DNA from 2 places in the Mesorhizobium robiniae genome. Region 2 is predicted to be linked to the other one. Evidence: riboswitches for the same ligand, from Rfam matches in the RefSeq annotation. Region 2 holds a riboswitch; the other holds the start of a gene.

Region 1 (5,304 bases), on a different contig from region 2:
GATGACACTGGAACAGGGCAAGCCGCTCAAAGAATCGCTTGGCGAGATCGACTACGCCGCCTCCTTCGTCGAATGGTATGCCGAGGAGGCCAAGCGCCTCAACGCTGAAAGCGTCACCAGTCATCTGCCGAATGCCGAGATGCTGGTGCGGCGCGAACCGCTTGGTGTCGTCGGCGTCGTCACGCCGTGGAATTTTCCCGCGGCCATGCTGACCCGCAAGGCGGCGGCCGCCCTTGCCGCTGGCTGCACCATCGTCGCGCATCCTTCGTCGGAAACGCCGCTGTCGGCGCTGGCGCTGGCCGAACTCGGCGAACGCGCCGGCCTGCCGGCAGGCGTGTTCAACGTTCTCACCGGCAAGGCTTCGACCATCGTCGGGCGGATGTGCGAAGACGCTCGCATCCGCGCCATGAGCTTCACCGGCTCGACCGAGATCGGCAGGCTGATCGCCGCGCAAAGTGCGCCGACGATGAAGCGGCTGGTGATGGAGCTTGGCGGCCATGCGCCGCTGATCGTCTTTGCCGACGCCGATCTCGACAAGGCTGTGACCATCGCAGTCGATGCCAAATTCGCCACCTCCGGCCAGGATTGCCTCGCCGCCAACCGCATCTATGTCCAGCGCCCGATCTACGATCGTTTCTGCATCGCCTTCGCCAGGCGCATCGAGGCGTTGCGGACAGGCAATGGCTTGGCCGGTGACACCGACATCGGGCCTTTGATGCACGAGCGCGGCGTCAAGAAGGTCGAGGAGCAGGTCGCCGATGCGCTCGCCCACGGCGCACGCTGCCTCACCGGCGGCGGTCGCCATGCAGCAGGGCCGCTGTTCTACCAGCCGACCCTGCTGGCCGACGTCACCGACGACGCGCTGATCATGCGCGAGGAAACCTTTGGTCCGGTCGCCGCCGTGACGCCCTTCGACAGCGAAGACGAGGTCATCGCCCGCGCCAATGCCACCGAATACGGCCTCGTCGCCTATGTCGTCACCGAGAACGGCGGCCGCCAATTGCGCATGGGCCGCGCGCTCGACTACGGCATGGTCGCCATCAACCGCGTGAAGATCACCGGCGCGCCGATCCCGTTCGGCGGTGTCAAACAGTCCGGTATCGGCCGCGAGGGCTCGCGCCACGGGCTCGAAGCCTTTACCGATCTCAAATATCTCTGCTTGGATGTGGCCTAAGCCGCGCCCGACACGTTTTCCTTAGGAGTAGAAAAATGCTCGACCAGTCTAACGAACTCGCCGCCTGGGACCGCGACCACTTCTTCCATCCCTCGACCCATATGGGCACCCACGCGCGCGGCGAGAGCCCGACCCGGGTGATGGCCGGGGGCGAAGGCGTCACCGTCTGGGACAACAATGGCAAGAAGAGCATCGATGCCTTCGCCGGGCTCTACTGCGTCAATGTCGGCTATGGCCGCCAGAAGATATCAGATGCCATCGCCGCGCAAGCCAAGAACCTCGCCTATTACCACGCCTATGTCGGCCACGGCACCGAGGCGTCGATCACGCTTTCCAAGATGATCATCGACCGGGCGCCGCAAGGCATGTCGAGAGTCTATTTCGGCCTCTCCGGTTCCGACGCCAACGAAACCAACATCAAGCTGATCTGGTACTACAACAACGTGCTCGGCCGGCCGGAGAAGAAGAAGATCATCTCGCGCTGGCGCGGCTATCACGGCTCCGGCGTCATGACCGGATCGCTAACCGGGCTCGACCTGTTCCACAACGCCTTCGACCTGCCGCGTGCGCCGATCCTGCACACCGAGGCGCCCTACTATTTCCGCCGCGCCGACCGCTCGATGAGCGAGGAGCAGTTCTCGCAATACTGCGCCGACAAGCTCGAAGAGATGATCCTGGCCGAAGGCCCGGACACGGTCGCCGCCTTCATCGGCGAGCCGATCCTCGGCACCGGCGGCATCGTGCCGCCGCCCGCCCTCTATTGGGAAAAAATCCAGGCGGTTCTGAAGAAATACGACGTGCTGCTCGTCGCCGACGAAGTGGTCACCGGCTTCGGCCGGCTGGGCACCATGTTCGGCTCCGACCATTACGGCATCAAGCCCGACCTGATCACCATCGCCAAGGGCCTAACCTCGGCCTATGCGCCGCTGTCGGGCGTCATCGTCGCGGACAAGGTCTGGCAGGTGCTGGTGCAGGGCTCCGACAAGCTCGGCTCGCTCGGCCACGGCTGGACCTATTCGGCGCACCCGATCTGCGTTGCCGCTGGTGTCGCCAACCTTGAGCTGATCGACGAGATGGACCTGGTGACCAACGCCGGCGAGACCGGCGCCTATTTCCGTGCCGAACTGGCGAAAGCCGTCGGCGGCCACAAAAACGTCGGCGAGGTACGCGGCGACGGCATGCTGGCGGCAATCGAGTTCGTCGCCGACAGGGACGACCGCGTATTCTTCGACGCCTCGCAGAAGATCGGGCCGCAGGTCGCGACCGCTCTTGCCACAAGCGGCGTCATCGGTCGCGCCATGCCGCAGGGCGACATTCTGGGCTTCGCGCCGCCGCTCTGCCTGACGCGTGAAGAGGCCGACATCGTCGTCTCCAAGACGGCCGATGCGGTGAAAAGCGTGTTTGCGGCGCTTTAGTTACTGTCAATCGGCGCTGCCCTCATCCGCCCGTCGGCACCTTCTCCCCGTGAAAAGCGGGGAGAAGATATGGGTCAGGGCAGCGCGAACTTGCATTGTCTGGAAACGGCCGTTTACGGGCCGGCTGAATATCGACACCTACCGAGGGCTCGGGCTGTTCGCCGACACGGTGAGATCGAGCGCGACATGGCCTTGCGGCGCGCCGAAGCGAAGGAAGGCTTCCGACAGCGTCGCGAACACCGGCCCGGCATCGCCCCTCAGCTTGGTGCAGAAATTCTTCGACCTGTCGAAGACGCCCGAAGTCTTGAGAAACTCGATGCAGTCGTAGATCTCGTCCATGTGATGGCCCTCGCCGAGCGGATAGAGCGAGAACTGCGCGGCGACTTCTTGTCCGAGCTTTTTTGCACTGTCGACATGTGCCCGCGCCGCGTCGATGCGCTCGGCCAGGGACAAATTATGGCTGCTGCCGGAAATCGGCGTACAGATCGGATCGTCGGGCTCGCCCGGACAGCCACGCGACACCGCTGCCGACAACACGCAGTGCACGCCGCTCGCCGCTGCCGATGCGAACAGATCGCGCATGGCCGGGAAAAGCTGGTCGGGCGGGCCGACGATCAGCGTCGAGATGTCGTCGGTCTCGATGCGGAAATTCGGCCGATAAGGATCCATCGCCGAAATAGCTTTGAGGATGACGCCGACGAAATCGTCGCACATCGGATAGAGAGAAATCTGTGCACCTGAAAACATGGTCGCCTCGCTCCGCTGGCATTACCCAGATCAGCTTGAGGGACCGAAGGCTTGACACCTTCCATCTCAGCCCCGGCAATACGGAGCGCCCCTGTCGATATCGGTGGACGTAACACCGGCGCAAAGGATGTTCAAGTACGATCCAGTGCCAATCGCAACGCCCGTTCAGCCTCTGCCTTCGGGTGGCCTGTTCAGCCCTGTGACCCGACCTGTTCGGCGGCGGCTTCGAGCGATCTTTCGAATGCGTCGACCATCTGATCGACCTGAGGCTCGGTGATGATCAGCGGCGGGCAGAAGGCCAGCGCGTCGCCCATGTTGCGCGAGATGACGCCGTTCTGCTGCAGGAAGCCATTGACGAGCCCGCCCAGCGCGCCGGCGGTCTGCCACGGGGTCTTGTTCGCCTTATCGCCGACCAGTTCGACTGCCGCGATCAGGCCGACGCCGCGTACCTCGCCGACAAGCGGGTGCGAAGCGAGGTTGCGCAACCGTTTCTGCATATGCGCGCCGACCGTGCGCGCATTGCCGACAAGATCGCGCTCCTCGATCAGCTTCAGGTTTTCGAACGCGACCGCCGCTGCGACGGGATGGCCGCCGCCGGTGAAGCCGTGGCCGAAGGTGCCGATGCGATTGCTTTCGTCGGCAATCGGCTCAAAAATCTTTTCGTTGATCAGCAGGGCCGAGATCGGCAGGTACGACGAAGAAATCTGCTTCGACAGCACCATGATATCGGGCCTGATGCCGAAGGTCTGCGAGCCGAACATCTCGCCGGTTCGGCCAAAGCCGCAGATCACCTCGTCGGCGACGAGCAGGATGTCGTATTTCGACAGGACCGTCTGGATCTTCTCCCAATAGCCCGCCGGCGGAACGATGACGCCGCCGGCGCCCATGATCGGTTCGCCGAAGAAGGCAGCGATGGTGTCCGGTCCCTCGGCCAGGATCAGCCTTTCCAGATCGTCGGCAAGCCGGCTTGAAAACTGCTCTTCGCTTTCGCCCGGCAGCGCCTCGCGCCAATGGTGCGGCGTCGACGTGTGCAGCACATTGGCGATCGGCAGGTCGAAGGAAGTGTGGTTGTTGGGCAGGCCGGTCAGGCTCGCTGAAGCAATGGTGACGCCGTGATAGCCGCGATTGCGGCTGATGATCTTCTTGCGCGCCGGCTGGCCGAGCGCATTCGACCGGTACCAGATCATCTTCATGGCCGTATCGTTGGCCTCGGAACCGGAATTGGTGAAATACGCCTTGCTCATCGGCACCGGCGCCATCTGCACCAGTCTCTCGGCGAGATCGATCAGCGGCGAATGCGATTTGGAGCCGAAGTCGTGGTAGTAAGGCAGCTTGGACATCTGGCGCACCGCCGCATCGACCAGCCGCTTTTCCGAAAAGCCGACAGCGACGCTCCAAAGCCCGGCCATCGCCTCGATGTAGCGGTTGCCGGCGAGATCCTCGACATAGATGCCGTCGCCCTTCTCGATGACGAGCGGCCCTGCCTCCGCATGCTTGCGGGCATTGGTGTAGCCGTGCATGTGGTAACTGATGTCGCGAGCTTCGGGAGAATTCGGTCGAGCGTCCATGATGCCTCCTGTCCTGCATGCCGGGACGTAGGTCCTGCCGCCTTCGGAGCATCGGCAGGTATGCCCCTCTTGCATTATGCTGTTTGATGCAGCTGTTTCCTGTAGGGGTGTCAAGCCCTTTCCAAGGATTGCCGGATGGACGCAGACATGCAGAATTTCAGCTTCGAAGCCGCAGAACGCGAGAACCTGCGCGAAGCCGTCCACGCGCGTCGCCGGCACATGACCCCCGAACGGCTTATCAGGCATAACAACAAGACTGAGGTGGCCTGATCATGGACCATGTCGATTACATCGTCGCCGGCGCCGGCGTCAGGAGCCTAATCAATTGTTCGGCATCGAGAGCCCCGGGCTGATCTCAAGCCTAACGATTGCCGACCACGTGGCGCAGCGCCTCGTGCCG
Region 2 (5,304 bases):
TCGTCGCGCTTCGGCAAGTGGCCGGCCGTCGAAGTTGACATCGCCGCCGTGGCCTTCGAAATCGCCCGTCAGCAACCTGAAGATCGTGGATTTGCCGGCTCCGGAGGGCCCGAGGATTGAAACGAATTCGCCCGCCTCGACATGCAGGGTGATGCCGGCAAGCACGTCGATATCGCCAAGACTCTTGCTGACTTCGCGCAGTTCCAGCCGCCTGCTCATGGTTTTCGTGCGGTATCGAGCCGCTCCCATGGCATGGCGGCGCGCTGGATCAGCACAGTCGCGGCAAACAGGGCCAGCGTGAGCAAGGCGCTGACCAGCACAGCCGCGAGCACGAGATCGGGCCGGAAATTGTTCTTGGCGTTGAGCATGTAGATGCCGAGCCCTTTGGCCGCGCCGGCATATTCCGCGAAGATGGCGCCCACCACTGCATAGGTGATCGAGATGCGCAGTCCGGCGAAGAAATAGGGCAGCGAGGAGGGCAGGCGGGCCAGCAAAAAAATGCGCATGCGCGAAGCGCCCATCGAACTTAGAAGCGCCGAGATATCCCGATCGGTCGATTCATAACCCTGCACCAGCGCGACCAGCATGGGGAAGAAAGTCACGAGCGCGACCAGCATGATCTTCGGCGTCAGCCCGAAGCCGAACCAGAGAACGACCAGCGGGGCGATCGCCACCAGCGGCAGGGTCTGGCTGATGATGAACACCGGGAACAGGGCGCGGCGCAGCGGCTTGAAGAAATCGATCAGCACCGAAAGGATGAAGGCAACGGCCAGCGAGCAGGCGAAACCCGCTAATGTGGCGCTGATCGTCGGTATGGTGTTGTCGAATAGCGCCTGGCGCTGCTGGATGACCTGGGCGAGGACTCGTGACGGCGCCGGCAACGTGGTGGGCGAGATGCCCGAGATACGCGCATAGAGCTCCCAAGCCAAAACCAGCGTGCCGGCCGATAGTAAGGCCGGTCCAACCTTGGCGAACAAGACCGCGATTCGCGGTGCGGCGCAGAAGGGCTGGGACATGCGGGACCTCCGGCGCGAGAGATCAGCGCGGGGTCGGGCTGTTGGCCGAGACCGCGATCGTGACATGGCCCTCGAGCGGGCCGACGAAATCGCCGGACATCGGAAAAAGAAAGATCTGTGCGCCAGAAAACATCGCCCGCCTCGCTCCGCTGGTATTATCCAGATCAGCTCTAGGGTTTACGGGCTTGCAGCCCATCTCTCAGCCCCGACGATACGGAGCACCCCTGTGGATGGCGGCAATTAAACAGATAAAGCGTGGGGGTGCAAGTCTGCGTCTAGCGTGAAACTTCAGGGTGGGAGTTTGAGGTGCCGTCAGGGACATTTGAGCAAAACAGAAAAGCCGGCATCCTGTCGAGATTTGGGAACAGGCGTCGGTCGAGCGGATGTTTTCCGTTCGTCGCCACCATTATCGATGCCGCGCGTTTGATGAATTGTGGAAGCGTGAAGATATAATTGCATACGTTGTAGGCAACGGGTTTCTCTATCGCCAATTGCGACCCGCGCCTCGGAGAGCCAAATGCAAGAATTCATTCTTTTTGCGATCGTGGGGTTTGTAGCCCAAGCTGTAGACGGGGCTCTCGGCATGGCCTATGGGGTGGTTTCCTCGACGACACTACTGGGGTTTGGTGTGTCTCCTGCGCACGCTTCGGCGTCAGTTCACGCAGCTGAGCTGTTTACCACCGCAGCCTCAGGTTCGGCTCATCTCTATCACCGTAACATTGACTGGAAGCTCTTCTGGCGGCTGATGCCATTTGGCGTGCTCGGCGGCGTTCTCGGCGCTTTTGTGCTCACCTCGTTCGAGGGAGCCGTCATGAAGCCATATGTGACCACATATCTTGCGCTCGTCGGAGCTTGGCTCCTGTTCCGTTCATTCCGGCGGATTCCCAGTAACCCGGTCCCTGCAGGCGCGGTGCCTCCTCTTGGACTTGGTGGTGGCTTTCTGGATGCAGCAGGCGGTGGCGGATGGGGACCCATCGTAACGACGGGCCTTCTCGGTTTTGGCGGAACGCCCCGCTACGTTATTGGTACGGTAAATGCCAGCGAGTTCCTCATCACGCTCTCAGTGTCTCTGACCTTCTTGTTTGCATTGCTGACGGGCCATTGGGAAGAGGCAGGAGAGCTGACCGAAAATCTGGTCGCCGTTGCCGGCTTGGTTCTTGGCGGCGTGATCGCAGCGCCGATGGCCGGATTGATGGTGAAGTCGATCGCTGAAAAGACGCTCCTCAGACTCGTTGGAGGTGTCATCATACTGCTGGCAGGCTGGCAAACCGCGGAACTTTTCGAATTGGTGTAAATGTCGTGAGGTTCCAGTTCCCATGACACGCAGACTATCGAGTTCCACGCACTGTCTTCGTTTCTCCGGCAGCCGTGACGGAGACAAAAACTCACTTCCAAAATGGAACGAAGAGTCCCCTTTGTTGTTTGGCTCGCTTGGACAACCGGAGGCCGAGTCTATGAACAAATTGCTTGCGACAACAGGATTGGCTCTGGCGGTTGCGATGCCTGCAGCGGCTCAGGACACCGCGACCGCGAAAGCCGAATTCGTCAACATGGCTGGCGAGAAGAACGGAACGGCCACGTTGACCGAGACGGCCAAGGGTGTGCTGATAGAGTTGGAGGTAACAGGACTGCCGGCGGGTGAATGGGTGGCGTTCCATGTTCATGAAACCGGAAAGTGCGACCATCAGGCCGGCCATGAGTCGGCAGGCGGGCACTTCAATCCGACCAATGCCAAACATGGGTATCTCACTGAAAAAGGCCCGCACGCAGGCGATATGCCAAACCAGCGGGTCGGCGCCGACGGCGTTTTGCGGGCGCAGGCTTTCAACAGCATGGTCAAGTTGGATGGTGGAGAAACGGCGATACGAGGCAAGGCATTGATGATCCATGGCGGACAGGACGACTATAAAAGCCAGCCTGCCGGTGATGCCGGAAATCGTCAGGCCTGCGCCGTGATCGAGTGAGAAGCCCAAGACGAGTATAGGCCTCTCCGATATTGATCTGACTGGCTCGTAACCCTCGAGGGTTAGGTCACCTTGCGCGGTCGGGGCCTCTGGCATGATGATAAGCCGGACGGCAAGCTCGTGCGCCTGAAGAGGATTGACAACGCAGCCATCACGCCGAAATTGGCGTTCATTCTGTGACTGCCGGATGATTGCATGAACGATACTTCTCCCATGGGTGTGCCCTCCACGGGTCTTGCCCAGTCAGCCATTTCTGCCCGCGGCCTCGTCAAAACCTTCGGCAAGCTGCGCGCGGTCGATGGTATCGATCTCGACGTGCCGCGTGGCATGATTTTCGCCATCCTTGGCCCGAACGGCGCCGGCAAGACAACGCTGATGCGTATGCTCGCGACGCTGTCGCGCCCCGACGCCGGTTCTGCGACCGTGATGGGGCACGACCTCGTGCAGGCCCCGCATGAGGTCCGTGCGGCTATCGCGATGACCGGGCAGTTCGCTTCGCTCGACGAGGATCTGACGGGTCGGGAGAACCTCGTCCTGCTCGCCCGGCTCTGGGGCTTTCGTGGCCGCGCCGCGAAAGCCCGTGCGGACGACCTGCTTGCGGCTTTCGGCTTGTCCGAAGCGGCGACGAAGCAGGTGAGGGACTATTCGGGTGGCATGCGAAGGAGGCTCGACATAGCCGCGTCGCTGGTCGTCACGCCGGGCGTGCTGTTCCTCGACGAGCCGACCACGGGCCTCGATCCCAACGCCCGCAAGGATGTCTGGGGCATGATCCGCGGCCTCGCCGAGTCCGGCGTCACCATCCTGCTCACCACGCAATATCTCGAAGAGGCCGATCAACTCGCAGCGCGCATCGCCGTCATCGACCACGGCAGGAAAATCGCGGAGGGTACCAGCCGCGAATTGAAGGCGGCCACCGGCTCCGGCTATCTCCATGTCGCGCTCGCCGATGTTGCGCGGCTGGACGAGGCGGCGGCCATCCTGGAGCGACGGCTGGAACATCCCGTCCAACGCAGCGCCGAAGGTGGTGAGCTCTCCGTCCTTGCCGGCACGGCGAAGGCCGCCAACGAGGCGCTGGCCGATCTGGTCGCCGGCGGCATCGAGCTGTCGGATTTCTCCATGGGCCAGCCCAGCCTCGAGGAGGTCTTCTTCGCGCTGACGGGCCAGCCGGGCTTGGGTGAAAGCCGCAAGGACGACAGGCCATGATCGACACGACATCCCTGCAGCGGCTGCAAACGGTCGCTCGGCCCAAAACCCCATCAGCCGTTTCCAACGCACTCGTCTTCGGATGGCGCGCGGTGCTGAAATTCAAGCATGTGCCGGAGCAGCTCTTTGATCTGGTGATGACTCCGATCATGTTCACGCTGCTCTTCACCTTTGTCTTCGGCGGCGCGCTTGCCGGTTCGCCTGGTGAATACCTGCAGTTCTTCCTACCCGGCATCTTGGTTCAGACCGTGGTGTTCAACGCAGTCTATTCGGGCATGGGATTGTCGACTGACCTCGGCAAGGGTTTGTTCGACCGCTTCCGATCGTTGCCGATCTGGTCGCTCTCTCCGTTCGCCGGCCTGATGGTGGGTGACATCCTGCGCCATTTGATTGCCGCCTCGATCATTCTCACGATCGGGCTGATCCTCGGCTACCGGCCTGAAGCGGGCATCCTCGGCGTGCTTGCCGCCTTTGCCATGCTGATCGCCATCGGATTCGGCATGGGCTGGGTGTTCATCGTGCTCGGCCTGCTGATCCGCACGCCGACCACGGTGATGACGCTCGGCTTCACCTTCCTGTTCCCTCTCGTCTTTGCCTCCAACATCATGGTCGACCCCGGCACCATGCCGGCCTGGCTGCGGGCTTTCGTCGACGTCAATCCAGTGTCGCTGATGACGACGGCACTGCGCGGGCTGATGGGTGGCGGGGCGACACTCAGTCAGGTCGTCCTCGCCCTGATCGCGCCGGCGGCGCTGACCGCTATCCTGGCGCCGACGACACTGTGGCTGTATCTCAGAAGGTGAGAAGGCCGAACGGTCGCGATCCTGATCGCCTGCGCATCAACAATGCGCCCCGGCCGGATCTGCGCTTCTTAAAAGTCGACGCAAGGCGTGTCCTGCATCTGGCGCTCGATCAGAAGCCAGAACGGCGGTCCCCGGTTTCGGCTCCAACATCGTTCGCTCCTGTGAACCTGCGCGCCCTGGGGCGATACCAGCGACTGCTCTGGGCACGGAGGGACCACAGCTCGTTGAGCTCGAACTTCATGGCGCGAAGTGCCCATCGCGCGCATGAGCCGCGCCCTGATCCTGAGACCACTCGCTGCAGTGGTGCACGTCACGCAG

Evidence for each region. Region 2 has a riboswitch for thiamine pyrophosphate ahead of ABID19_RS22175 (ABC transporter permease). Riboswitches for the same ligand answer to the same signal wherever they lie in the genome.
Region 1: another riboswitch for thiamine pyrophosphate. It lies ahead of ABID19_RS01900 (YkoF family thiamine/hydroxymethylpyrimidine-binding protein); the one in region 2 lies ahead of ABID19_RS22175 (ABC transporter permease).

Annotation. Positions count from the first base shown of each region.
Region 1 is NZ_JBEPMC010000001.1:400,296-405,599, reverse strand. It holds gene ABID19_RS01910 (NAD-dependent succinate-semialdehyde dehydrogenase) at 1-1,174, shown strand, start outside; gene ABID19_RS01905 (aspartate aminotransferase family protein) at 1,210-2,589, shown strand; gene ABID19_RS01900 (YkoF family thiamine/hydroxymethylpyrimidine-binding protein) at 2,728-3,336, opposite strand; TPP riboswitch at 3,327-3,439, opposite strand; gene ABID19_RS01895 (aspartate aminotransferase family protein) at 3,528-4,904, opposite strand; gene ABID19_RS01890 (hypothetical protein) at 5,040-5,174, shown strand.
Region 2 is NZ_JBEPMC010000008.1:121,460-126,763, forward strand. It holds gene ABID19_RS22170 (ABC transporter ATP-binding protein) at 1-219, opposite strand, end outside; gene ABID19_RS22175 (ABC transporter permease) at 216-1,016, opposite strand; TPP riboswitch at 1,140-1,252, opposite strand; gene ABID19_RS22180 (sulfite exporter TauE/SafE family protein) at 1,534-2,310, shown strand; gene ABID19_RS22185 (superoxide dismutase family protein) at 2,471-2,980, shown strand; gene ABID19_RS22190 (ATP-binding cassette domain-containing protein) at 3,176-4,183, shown strand; gene ABID19_RS22195 (ABC transporter permease) at 4,180-4,986, shown strand; gene ABID19_RS22200 (carbon-nitrogen hydrolase family protein) at 5,224-5,304, opposite strand, start outside.